3 regions of the Atlantibacter sp. genome follow, and region 2 is predicted to be linked to each of the others. Evidence: predicted binding sites of a transcription regulator. Region 2 holds the regulator's gene; each other region holds the start of a gene.
What was found. Region 2 encodes PhoB, which activates phosphate uptake and scavenging genes when phosphate is short. Its sites were predicted from a motif close to CTGTCATAAAACTGNCNNAT; they were not measured.
Positions count from the first base shown of each region.

Region 1: glpT (glycerol-3-phosphate transporter) is a predicted target of PhoB. The motif match lies at 1,871-1,890, and genes of this name have one in related genera.
Region 3: serA (phosphoglycerate dehydrogenase) is a predicted target of PhoB. The motif match lies at 2,396-2,415, and genes of this name have one in related genera.

Region 1 is NZ_DAMBQK010000001.1:152,902-157,118, forward strand. Features, by position in the region: gene glpB (glycerol-3-phosphate dehydrogenase subunit GlpB) at 1-133, opposite strand, end outside; gene glpA (anaerobic glycerol-3-phosphate dehydrogenase subunit A) at 123-1,742, opposite strand; gene glpT (glycerol-3-phosphate transporter) at 2,006-3,358, shown strand; gene yfaE (class I ribonucleotide reductase maintenance protein YfaE) at 3,398-3,652, opposite strand; gene nrdB (class Ia ribonucleoside-diphosphate reductase subunit beta) at 3,654-4,217, opposite strand, start outside.
Region 2 is NZ_DAMBQK010000033.1:2,803-7,019, reverse strand. Features, by position in the region: gene phoR (phosphate regulon sensor histidine kinase PhoR) at 359-1,669, opposite strand; gene phoB (phosphate response regulator transcription factor PhoB) at 1,693-2,382, opposite strand; gene sbcD (exonuclease subunit SbcD) at 2,571-3,785, shown strand; gene sbcC (exonuclease subunit SbcC) at 3,782-4,217, shown strand, end outside.
Region 3 is NZ_DAMBQK010000004.1:137,469-141,685, forward strand. Features, by position in the region: gene RT120_RS06070 (oxidative stress defense protein) at 1-568, shown strand, start outside; gene argP (DNA-binding transcriptional regulator ArgP) at 600-1,493, opposite strand; gene rpiA (ribose-5-phosphate isomerase RpiA) at 1,672-2,331, shown strand; gene serA (phosphoglycerate dehydrogenase) at 2,601-3,839, shown strand; gene RT120_RS06090 (5-formyltetrahydrofolate cyclo-ligase) at 3,878-4,217, opposite strand, start outside.

The DNA of each region.
Region 1 (4,217 bases), on a different contig from region 2:
GCGAGCCGGATGAGAAGTGCAGAGCGCTCTGGCCCCGGCTGACAATCGCGCAGCGCAGACCCGCTTCGCCGAGCGTGATCCCGCACAGCAATCCTGCGAGGCCGCCGCCGATAATCACGCTATCAAATTTCATGGCGTTGTTCCTTTTCCAGTCCGCATAATCCCTGGTAAACCCAACGGGTAAATTCCGCCTCGCGTAACGCATCCCCATACGCGACGGGGGCGATGCCTTTCCAGCGCTCGTTAAGGAACTGCGACAGTTCGCGGCAGGATTGCACCCCGCTCATCACCCCGAAGCGCTGCAATAATCCGGCGGCGCGGCAGGCGCACAACTCGCCCTGGCAGGTGCCCATGCCGATGCGGGTGCGGCGGCGTAAGTCCACCAGTTTGGTGACCGCTAATGATTCCACGGCGTAGCGCACTTCGCTGGCAGTGACCGCCTCGCATTCGCACACCAGGCTTTGGTTAAGCCGCGCGTCGTTCAGCCACTCGGCGGCGCGTTCGCCGTGGCGATACACGGCGGAACCGCGCAGCATGGTCGGCAGGGAGATCACTTTGCGCAGCGTGGTCTCCGGTTCTTCGCGCGAGCCGGGCAGCGGCGCGCTGGCGGTGGTGCAGGGCGTGGTGTTGCCCAGCTTGCGGCATACCGCGTCAGTGGCCCATTCCGCCATCAGCCGGTAGGTCATCAGTTTGCCGCCGGTGATGGTGATAAACCCGTCCAGCCCGTCGCGCTCAGCGTGATCCAGCAGCACAATGCCGCGGCTGACGTTGCGACCGCTGGGATCGTCATCAGTAGCTACCAGCGGGCGGACGCCGGAGTAGGCGCGCAGAATGCGGGTTTGCGCCATACGCGGCGCCAGTTTTGCCCCTTCGCGTAGCAGGATGTCCACTTCGCTGGCGGTGACGCGGGTATTGTCGATTTGGTCGTAGTCAACGCGGCTGGAGGTGGTGCCAATCAGTGAAATGGTGTCGCCGGGCACCAGAATATCGGCGTCGGCGGGTTTGCGGCAGCGGTTAATCACATGTTGATTTATGCGATGGCCGAGTATCAGTAACGCGCCTTTGGCAGGCAGCATCCGGATGCGCAAATCGGCGTACTCAGCGATATGCGCCCCCCAGATCCCGGCGGCATTCACCACCACGTCGGCGTAGATTTCGCGCGTTTCGCCGTGCTGATGGTCGAAAACGCGCACGCCGCGGATCTGCTCATTGTGGCGGATCAGCCCGGTCACTTCATGCCACGTATACAGCAGCGCGCCGTGTTCACGCGCATCCAGCATATTGGCGGTGGTCAGCCGGAACGGATCGACGGTGCCATCGGGCACTCGCACGCAGCCCACCAGCGCCGGGTTGACGCTGGGTTCAATCTTCAGCGCTTCCTGCGGGGTGAGTAATTCGGTGTCGATATCCGCCTGCTGGCAGGCATCGATAAACTGGCGCTGCCATTCAAACGAGTCTTCGGGCAGGGTGATAAACAGCCCGCCGGTGGGTTCTATACAGTGGCGGGCCACGCTTTTCAAAATGCGGTTTTCCGCAATGCATTCTCTTGCCGATTCTGGATCATTGACCGCATAGCGCGCGCCGCTGTGTAGTAACCCGTGGTTGCGCCCGGTCGCGCCGGTGGCAAAGTCGTGGCGCTCCAGTAAGATGGCCCTGAGGCCGCGTCGCGCGCAGTCTCTGGCAATACCCGCGCCGGTCGCGCCGCCGCCGATTATCACCACATCCGCTTGTTCTGGTCTCATCGCCTCGTCCTCTCAACACTCTGCTGTGTTAACCATTTAGCCACATTACTGGTGTGGTTTGTTTGATAACGAGCAAATTCGAACGAAAAACGAAAATATATTCCATCGTAATGCGCTTTTTTGTTCGATTGTAATAAAAGTGAAACAATATGTGCGATGTTTCACAGCATTTGCATTTAATTTTGACTACTATCACGCTCGGAAAAGAAAGTTTCCGTTGTCTTTTGTTTTCGTTGAGTACTTATCTGGGCCTGGAGAGAGCAATGCTAAGTATCTTTAAACCTGCAGCACATTCGGCAAGATTGCCTGCAGAAAAGATCGATCCCGTTTACCGCCGGTTACGCTGGCAGATTTTCATGGGGATATTTTTTGGGTACGCGGCCTATTATCTGGTGCGAAAAAACTTCGCGCTGGCAATGCCGTATTTGATTGAACAAGGATTTTCACGCGGGGACCTGGGTTTTGCGCTGTCGGGCATTTCCATTGCTTACGGCTTCTCGAAGTTCATCATGGGGTCGGTTTCTGACCGCTCCAACCCGCGCGTGTTTCTGCCTGCCGGTTTGATTCTGGCGGCGGCGGTAATGTTGTTTATGGGTTTCGTGCCCTGGGCGACATCGAGCATTGCGATTATGTTCGTACTGCTGTTCCTGTGCGGCTGGTTCCAGGGCATGGGGTGGCCGCCGTGTGGCCGTACTATGGTGCACTGGTGGTCGCAGAAAGAGCGCGGCGGGATTGTCTCGGTATGGAACTGCGCCCATAACGTGGGCGGCGGGCTTCCTCCGCTGCTGTTCCTGCTCGGTATGGCGTGGTTTAACGACTGGAAAGCGGCGCTGTATATGCCGGCATTCGGGGCCATCATCGTGGCGCTGATTGCCTTTGCGCTGATGCGTGATACCCCGCAATCCTGCGGTCTGCCGCCGATTGAAGAGTACAAAAACGACTACCCGGATGATTACAGCGATAAGCACGAAGAAGAGCTGACCGCGAAGCAGATTTTTATGCAGTACATACTGCCTAATAAACTGCTGTGGTATATCGCTATCGCTAACGTGTTTGTCTACCTGCTGCGTTACGGCATCCTCGACTGGTCACCGACCTATCTGCGTGAAGTGAAGCATTTCGCGCTGGATAAATCCTCCTGGGCCTACTTCCTGTATGAGTATGCGGGAATACCAGGCACGCTGCTGTGCGGCTGGATGTCGGACAAAGTGTTCCGGGGCAACCGTGGCGCAACCGGCGTGTTCTTTATGACGCTGGTGACCATCGCGACCATCGTTTACTGGCTCAACCCGGCGGGCAACCCGCACGTGGATATGGCCTGTATGATCATTATCGGCTTCCTGATTTATGGTCCGGTGATGCTGATTGGTCTGCATGCGCTGGAGCTGGCACCGAAAAAAGCGGCGGGTACGGCGGCAGGCTTCACCGGTCTGTTTGGTTATCTCGGCGGTTCGGTTGCCGCGAGCGCCATTGTCGGTTACACCGTGGACTTCTTCGGCTGGGACGGCGGCTTTATGGTGATGATCGGCGGCAGCATTTTAGCGGTGCTGTTGTTGATCGTGGTAATGATTGGTGAGCGTAAGCATCACCAGGAAGTGCTCGCGAAACGCGGGTAATAAAAAAGGCTGAGCTTACGGGCTCAGCCTTTTTCCTTTCTACAGTTCGATTTCAATATCGCCCTGCGCCCGGCAACAGCAGGGGAGAATGTCCCCCGGCTCGATAAACGCCAGCGGCTCAATCAGCCAGGTTACTTCACCTGCATGTAAACGGGTACGGCACGAACCGCAATACCCTTCACGACACTGATATTCCACCGCAATTTTATGCGACTCCAGCGCCGCCAGCAGGGAAGGGTGCTCATCCTGGCACAGCAGCTGTGCGCCAGAGAGGCGAAGCGTAATACGACCCATCTTAAAGCTGGAAATTGCTCAGGTCGTCGGTATCGACTTCCGAGTCAATCTGGCCGACCAGGTAAGAGCTTACTTCCACTTCCTGCGGCGCAACCTGCACGTTATCCGACACCAGCCAGGTGTTAATCCACGGAATCGGGTTGGAGCGGGTTTTGAACGGCAGATCGAGCCCAACCGCCTGCATGCGGATGTTGGTGATGTATTCCACGTACTGGCACAGAATGTCTTTGTTCAGGCCGATCATTGAGCCGTCGCGGAACAGGTAATCCGCCCACTCTTTTTCCTGCTGCGCCGCCAGTACGAACAGATCGTAAGATTCCTGTTTGCACTCTTCGGCGATTTCCGCCATTTCCGGGTCATCCGCGCCGGAACGCATCAGGTTCAGCATGTGCTGGGTGCCGGTCAGGTGCAGCGCTTCGTCGCGGGCGATCAGGCGAATGATTTTGGCGTTGCCTTCCATCAGTTCGCGCTCGGCGAAGGCGAAGGAACAGGCAAAGCTGACGTAGAAGCGAATCGCTTCCAGCGCGTTCACGCTCATCAGGCACAGGTATAACTGCTTTTTCAG
Region 2 (4,217 bases):
TAGGTTGCCAGCGCTGAGCGAAATAGCGTCGTTTCGTTATAAATCAGCGAAAAACACTTACCTGATGCCGTGGCGGAGAATAGTTTTTTGGATTACCACGAAATTACAGTGAGTCTGGCAACATCAGGTGCGCAATTTAAACGCTTATAACGTTTGAAGGCAATAAGGGATCTAAAAACCAGTAGATTATTCCACAATCGTGAAATGAGTTAGATATTCATACCAGAATCTTAAAAATGTTATGGCTTTTAATGCGAACAAAAAACAAACAACCGTCAAAAATAAGACAGTTATTCAGGAAACCAAACGGCAAAAGGGCCAGTTTACTGGCCCATGGAAACTAAGTTTTACAGCGGGTTTAGCTGATTTGCCGCACCGGGGCAGGATTTGCGATAAGCCGTTCCGGCAGCACAAAACTAAAGGTGGTGCCTTTAGCAGGCTGGCTCTCGATTTCAAGCCGCGCATCGTGGTGGCTGAGGGCGTGCTTAACAATCGCCAGCCCCAGTCCGCTGCCGCCAGTCTGGCGGGAACGGGCTTTATCCACCCGGTAAAAACGCTCGGTGAGACGCGGAATATGCTCCGCTGAAATTCCCGGTCCGTTATCCTGTACCGAAAACTTTGCTCCCTGCGGTGTGCGCTGCCAGGTTACGGTAATCGCCGTGCCTTCCGGGGTATGGTTAACCGCGTTATACACCAGGTTGGATATCGCACTGCGCAGTTGTTCATCATTGCCCAGCACTTTTAAATGACTGTCGACGTCAAATGTAAGCGTATGTCTTTTATGGCTTAAGGTTTGCGCCTCGCGCTCCACCACCCGCAACATCATCGGCACGTCAATTTGCTCATTCAGCACCAGCGCGGGCGCGGCCTCGATTTTCGACAGGGTCAGCAGTTGCTTGACCAGGCCTTCCATCCGGTGGGTTTGCTCGCGCATGGTATGGATGGCTTTCTCGCGCAGCGGGCCTTCGAGCGGTTTATCGTCCATCATTTCCAGATAGCCCTGGAGCACCGTCAGCGGTGTACGCAATTCGTGACTGACGTTAGCGAAGAAATTACGCCGTGCGCCTTCCAACTGGTGCATTTGCGTCACGTCGCGCGCCACCATTAATAGCTGTTCTTCGCTGTAAGGCATAACGCGGAATTCCAGGTGGCGGCCGTTATTCAGCACCAGATTCAGCGGGCGAGTAAACTGCCGCCCCTTTAGCCAGTTGGTGAATTCGGGGTAGCGCAGCAGGTTAAGGATGTTTTGACCGTTATCGTCCGGCCAGCGCAGCCCCAGCAGTTGCTGAGCCAGGCCGTTACACCAGAAGATATTGCCCTCTTCGGTGGTGAGGATCACCGCATCCGGCAAGGATTCCGCGCCGCTGCGAAAGCGTTTGATCAGGCTGCCCAGCTCGCGGCGGCGCTTTTTGTTCCGCAACTGCATTTGATGCAGGCCGTACAGCAGCGGGTCCCAGCTCCCCCGCCCCGGCGGCGGCGTCATGCTGCGATCGACCCAAATCCACCAGGAAAGGCGCATCAAATTCCAGAAATGCCAGACCAGCAGGCTGGTGACCGCCAGCAGCAGAAACCACGCCCAGTAACCAAAAATGGCCCCCAGAATCAGGGCCGGGATACAACACAGCACCAGCTCAAGGGCCAGCCTTTTCCATGACAGCCGTTCCAGCACGCGTCACTCTCCGGTTATCGTGATTAAAAACGACTTGAGAAGCGGTAGCCGGTTCCGCGAACCGTTTGCACCATACGATCGTGCCCGCTCAGCTCCAGCGCTTTACGCAGGCGGCGGATATGCACGTCCACGGTTCGGTCTTCCACATACACGTTGGTGCCCCAGACGTGATTAAGCAATTGCTCGCGGCTGTAAACCCGCTCCGGGTGGGTCATAAAGAAGTGTAACAGTTTGAATTCGGTGGGGCCCATATCGAGAGGGTTTTCGCCAGTCATCACGCGGTGGGAGCTGGGGTCGAGGCTCAGCCCCTGCATTTCGATCACCTCCTCCACCGCCATCGGGGAGATGCGGCGCATCACGGCTTTGATCCGCGCCACCAGCTCTTTCGGGGAGAACGGCTTGGTGATGTAATCGTCCGCGCCGGTTTCCAGCCCGCGCACCCGGTCTTCTTCTTCACCGCGCGCGGTCAGCATCATGACCGGGATATCGCGGGTCAGCGCTTCGCGTTTGAGATGTTTAATAAACTGAAGCCCGGAACCGCCCGGCAACATCCAGTCCAGCAGGATAAGGTCGGGCCAGGGTTCGTTAAGCTGATTCACCGCGGTGTCATAATCTTCCGCTTCAACCGGCTGGAAGCCATTTTGTTCGAGTACGAAGCACACCATCTCACGGATTGGCGCTTCATCTTCAACGACCAGGATACGTCTCGCCATGATTAGCCCTGTCAAATTAAGTCGAATTTTCTGAATGCGGCGCCATTATGCGTCAGTTTTATGACAGATTTATGAAAAAGATGACGGTCTTATGACCCATCAGTTTGCTGTATAAATCTGACCTCAGGACAGTGAAGTATAAGGAGGGTTATAATCCCCCTTTCGCTTTTACGCCACAGGGAATGACGATGCGCATCCTCCACACCTCAGACTGGCATCTCGGTCAAAATTTTTATACCAAAAGCCGCGCGGCGGAGCACCAGGCCTTCCTGACGTGGCTGCGCCAGACGGCGGCGGAGCAGCAGGTGGATGCCATTATCGTCGCCGGGGATATCTTTGATACCGGTTCGCCGCCGAGCTACGCCCGTGAACTGTATAACCGCTTCGTGGTGGATCTCCAGCCGACCGGCTGTGAGTTAATCGTCCTGGCGGGCAATCATGATTCGGTTGCGACGCTCAACGAATCCCGCGAACTGCTGGCCTGCCTGAATACCCGGGTGGTCGCCAGCGCGCAGCGTGATCCTGAAGGCCAGGCATTGATTATCAATAAACGGAATGGCGAGCCGGGCGCGGTACTGTGCCCTGTCCCGTTTTTACGCCCGCGCGACATCACCAAAAGCCGCGCCGGCGAATCGGGCAGCGATAAACAACTGCAACTGCTGGACGCCATTACCCATCATTACCAGGAGTGCTTTGAAGCCGCCTGCCAGTTGCGCGGCGAACGCGCGCTGCCGGTTATCGCAACCGGCCATTTAACCGCGCTGGGCGTCACTAAAACCGACGCGGTACGCGATATTTACATCGGCACCCTCGACGCGTTCCCCGCCAGCCATTTCCCGGCGGCGGATTACATCGCCCTGGGCCATATTCATCGCGCCCAGGCGGTGGCAAAGAGCGAACATATCCGCTATTGCGGCTCGCCGATCCCGTTAAGTTTTGATGAAACCGGCAGTGAAAAAGTAGTGAATCTGGTGGAGTTTTCCGGCGCATCGCTGGCGAAAATCACCCCGCTGGCAGTACCGGTTACCCAGCCGCTGGCGATGATCAAAGGCACGCTGGCGCAAATCGAGCAGCAGCTTGAGCAGTGGCGCGACGCGCCCGCCGAGCCGAAAACCTGGCTGAATATCGAAATTGTCAGCGATGATTTCCTGCACGATATGCAGCGCCAGATCGTTGCCATGACCGAAAATCTGCCGGTGGAAGTGATCTTACTGCGCCGTAACCGCGAGCAGCGGGAACAGGCTATCGCCCGGCTGGAAACCGAAACCCTGAGCGAACTCAGTGTAGAGGAAGTGTTTGAGCGCCGCCTGCAAAGCGAAGCGCTGGAAGAGGATGAAGCCGCCAGGTTGAGGACGCTGTTCGCCCAAACCCTGGAGACGATGCAGCAGGAGGAAAACGCATGAAGATTTTGAGCCTGCGTCTTAAGAACCTCAACTCCCTGAAGGGTGAATGGAAAATCGACTTTACCCAGGAGCCGTTTTCCAGCAATGGACTGTTTGCTATCACCGGGCCAACCGGCGCGGGGAAAACCACCCTGCTTGATGCCGTTTGCCTGGCGCTGTATCACAAGACGCCGCGCCTCAACACCATCTCCCAGTCGCAGAATGATTTGATGACCCGCGACACCGCCGAGTGTCTGGCGGAAGTGGAATTTGAAGTTAAAGGCGTGGCCTATCGCGCGTTCTGGAGCCAGTATCGCGCCCGCTATCTGCCGGACGGCAAACTACAGCCACCCCGCGTGGAACTGGCCCGTAGCGCCGACGGGAAAATTCTGGCGGATAAAGTGAATGACAAGCTCGATGCCGTTGCCACATTAACCGGGCTGGATTATGACC
Region 3 (4,217 bases), on a different contig from region 2:
AGCTAAAAAACAGGCTGACGACCGCGTTGCGCAATACCTCACTTTCCTGCAGGAAAACGGGGTAGAGAAAAAAGATATCAATTCGGCAAATTTGCGTACCCAGCCGGATTACGACTACCAGAACGGCAAAAGCATTCTTAAAGGCTATCGCGCGATCCGTACCGTTGAAGTCACTGTACGCCAGCTCGATAAGCTTAATAACTTGCTCGACGGGGCGTTAAAAGCGGGCCTGAACGAAATTCGTGCAGTCTCCTTAGCCGTAGCGGACCCGGAGCAATACAAAGATAAAGCGCGTAAAGCGGCGATTGATGACGCCACCCACCAGGCGCAACAGCTGGCGGAAGGTTTCGAAGGCAAACTCGGCCCGGTTTACAGCGTGCGTTATCATGTTTCCAACTATCAGCCGAGCCCGGTGGTTCGCATGATGAAAGCAGACGCCGCGCCTGCGGTATCCGCTCAGGAAACCTACGAGCAACCGACCATTCAGTTTGACGATCAAGTCGATGTGGTGTTTGAACTGCAGCCAGGTCAGGGGCAGACCACCACGCCTTCGCAAACCGCGCAGTAATAACAACAAACCCGCCAACTGGCGGGTTTGTTTATACCTGGCGCAACACTCTGTGTCCGTATTCCAACAGTGCATCGGTGACGTTGCGCATCATCCGGCTTTCCGGCGCAAAACGGTGCCAGTAGAGCATCCGGCGCTGAAACAGGCCCGGCGTCAGGTCGATTAGCTCACCGCTTGCCAGCTCTTTTTCAATCTGCAGATGCGGGATCATACAGCAGGTGGTGCCCTGACGCGCCAGTTGCACAAAGGCTTCAGACGAGTTGACGATGTGGCAGGGTACGCTGCCCGGCGACAGGTCGAAGTTCTGCTGCAAAAACGCCTGATGCATATCGTCCAGATGATCGAACGCCACGGCAGGGGCTTTCAGCAATGCGGCGCGGGTAACGCCGTTAGGGAAATAGCGTTCCGCAAAGGCTTTCGAGGCCACAAACAGGTAATCCAGCGCGCCCAGTTGATCCACAAGGCAGCTTGGCAGCGGTTGGGGCTGAATACTCACCGCGCCGACCACTTCGCCGCGACGCAGGCGTTCCTGGGTACGGGTTTCATCTTCGACCTGAAGATTGAGGCGAATCGGCGAATCCACCAGCACCGGCGCTAACGCTGGCAGCAGCCACGTCGCCAGACTGTCGGCGTTGACCGCCAGCGACAGCAGCAGCGGCGTCGAGCCGGTTTGCTCATCCCCCAGCCACTCATCTTCCAGCAGCTCCACCTGGCGCAGCAGTGCCAGCAGTTTTTGCCCTTGTTCGGTCGGGCGGGGCGGCACGGTACGCACCAGCAACGGCTGGCCGAACAGAATCTCCAGTTGCTTTATCCGCTGCGACACCGCCGATTGAGTGATGCACAGTTTCTGCGCCGCGCGCTCAAAACCGCGTTCACGAATGACTGCGTCCAGCGCCTGCAATGTTCTGTAGTCCGGGCGTTTCATGTCTCGGGGCTGCTCCTGAATTCCTGATAATCGGTACTATTGGGCACTATGACATAATTTTCCCGGCGTTACCGACAAAAACAGAATCTGGCGGATATTTGCCGCGCCAATAGATACCCCTTTTCGTCACGCCTTGTTCTATAATGCGCCACAGATTTCATACCACAGGCAAAAGACCATGACGCAGGATGAACTGAAAAAAGCAGTGGGTTGGGCAGCGCTTCAGTATGTGCAGCCCGGCACCATCGTAGGAGTGGGTACAGGATCGACCGCCGCACATTTTATTGATGCGCTTGGCACCATTAAGCATCAAATCGATGGCGCGGTTTCAAGCTCTGATGCTTCCACCGAAAAACTCAAGGCGCTCGGCATTACCGTTTACGATCTCAACGAGGTGGATTCGCTGGGGATCTACGTTGACGGCGCTGACGAGATCAACGGCCATATGCAGATGATCAAAGGCGGTGGCGCGGCGTTAACCCGCGAGAAAATCATAGCCTCGGTGGCGGAGAAATTTATCTGTATCGCGGATGCGTCCAAACAGGTGGATATTCTTGGCGCGTTCCCGCTGCCGGTGGAAGTGATCCCGATGGCCCGCAGCTGCGTGGCGCGTCAACTGGTTAAGCTGGGCGGCCGTCCGGAGTATCGCCAGGGCGTGTTGACCGATAACGGCAACGTGATCCTTGACGTGCATGGCCTTGAAATCATTGACCCTGTGGCGCTGGAAAACGCAATTAACAGCATTCCGGGTGTGGTCACGGTAGGGCTGTTTGCTAACCGTGGCGCTGACGTCGCACTGATCGGCACCGCCGACGGCGTGAAAACTATCGTGAAATGATCTGAGCGGGGTACGAAAGTACCCTGTTCCAGAAAAAAATTTCCCCTGGGAAATTTGGTGACATCTGTCACAATTACGACACACTCCTGTCATTCCTTTCGTCTTTATTCTTTCGGGCAATATTTTATTCTGGCTTTTGCAGTTGGATGATATTTCTTCAAAATCGTGACGCAAACGTTCATATTGCCGGGCCGCGAAATTTTGATATGTTGGCAGAAGGGTGACTTATTACCCAGCACAACATCAGCTCAGAATAACAGGGTCGGGAAATGGCAAAAGTATCACTGGAAAAAGACAAGATTAAATTCTTACTGGTGGAAGGTGTTCACCAGAAAGCCATCGATAGCCTGCGCGCAGCAGGGTATACCAATATCGAATATCACAAAGGCGCGCTGGACAGCGAGCAACTGAAAGAGTCCGTCCGTGATGCCCATTTCATCGGCCTGCGATCCCGTACTCATCTGACTGAAGAGATCTTCGCTGCGGCGGAAAAACTGGTGGCGGTAGGCTGTTTCTGCATCGGCACCAACCAGGTTGATTTGCAGGCGGCGGCGCGTCGTGGCGTGCCGGTGTTTAACGCGCCATTCTCTAATACCCGTTCGGTTGCCGAACTGGTGATCGGCGAACTGCTGCTGCTGCTGCGCGGCATACCTGAAGCGAACGCCAAAGCGCACCGCGGTATCTGGAACAAACAGGCGGCGGGTTCTTTTGAAGCGCGTGGTAAAAAACTGGGGATCATCGGCTACGGCCATATCGGCACCCAACTGGGCATTCTGGCGGAATCGCTGGGCATGCACGTTTACTTCTACGATATCGAAAGCAAGCTGCCGCTGGGCAACGCCACGCAGGTACAATTTCTCTCTGAACTTCTTAACATGAGCGACGTGGTTAGCCTGCATGTGCCGGAAAACGCCTCCACCAAAGATATGATTGGCGCGGAGCAGCTGGCGCTGATGAAGCCGGGCTCGCTGCTGATCAACGCCGCGCGCGGCACCGTGGTAGATATCCCGGCGCTGTGCGATGCGCTGTCACGCAAACATCTGGCGGGTGCGGCAATCGACGTATTCCCGACCGAACCGGCTACCAACAGCGATCCGTTTAACTCACCGCTGTGCGAATTCGATAACGTGATCCTGACGCCGCACGTGGGCGGCTCCACCCAGGAAGCGCAGGAAAACATCGGCCTGGAAGTGGCAGGTAAACTGGCGAAGTACTCTGATAACGGCTCGACCCTGTCAGCCGTGAACTTCCCGGAAGTGTCGCTGCCGCTGCACGAAGGGCGCGTCAGCCGTCTGCTGCACATTCACGAAAACCGTCCGGGTATTCTGACCGCTATCAACCAGATCTTCGCTGAGCAGGGCGTGAACATCGCGGCCCAGTATTTGCAAACCACGTCGCAAATGGGTTATGTGGTGATTGATATCGATGCGGAGGAAGATGTTGCGTTTAATGCACTACAGGCGATGAAAGCGATCCCGGGCACCATCCGCGCGCGTCTGCTTTACTGATTTTTCTGAATTGAAAAAGCCCACTTCGGTGGGTTTTTTTATTGCCATTCCAAGGTAGCGGTCGGCGTGATCACGGCGGGCAGTGGGATATCCCACTCTTCAACCGGCAGGGATTCTACATGCTGGCAATCATGGGCATAGCCAACCGGGAAAAGGCCGTGTTGACGCCAGTTTTGCAGCGTGCGGTCATAAAAGCCGCCGCCCATGCCGAGGCGCTGACCAGCGGAATCAAACGCTACCAGCGGGGTAACCAGTACATCGAGTTGGTGGAGCGGTAAAACGTGGCGCACATCCAGCACTGGCTCATGAATTTTAAACTGATTGAGCACCAGATCGCTGTCAGGAAAGTAGCGCAGAAACAGCAGATTCCCCGGACTA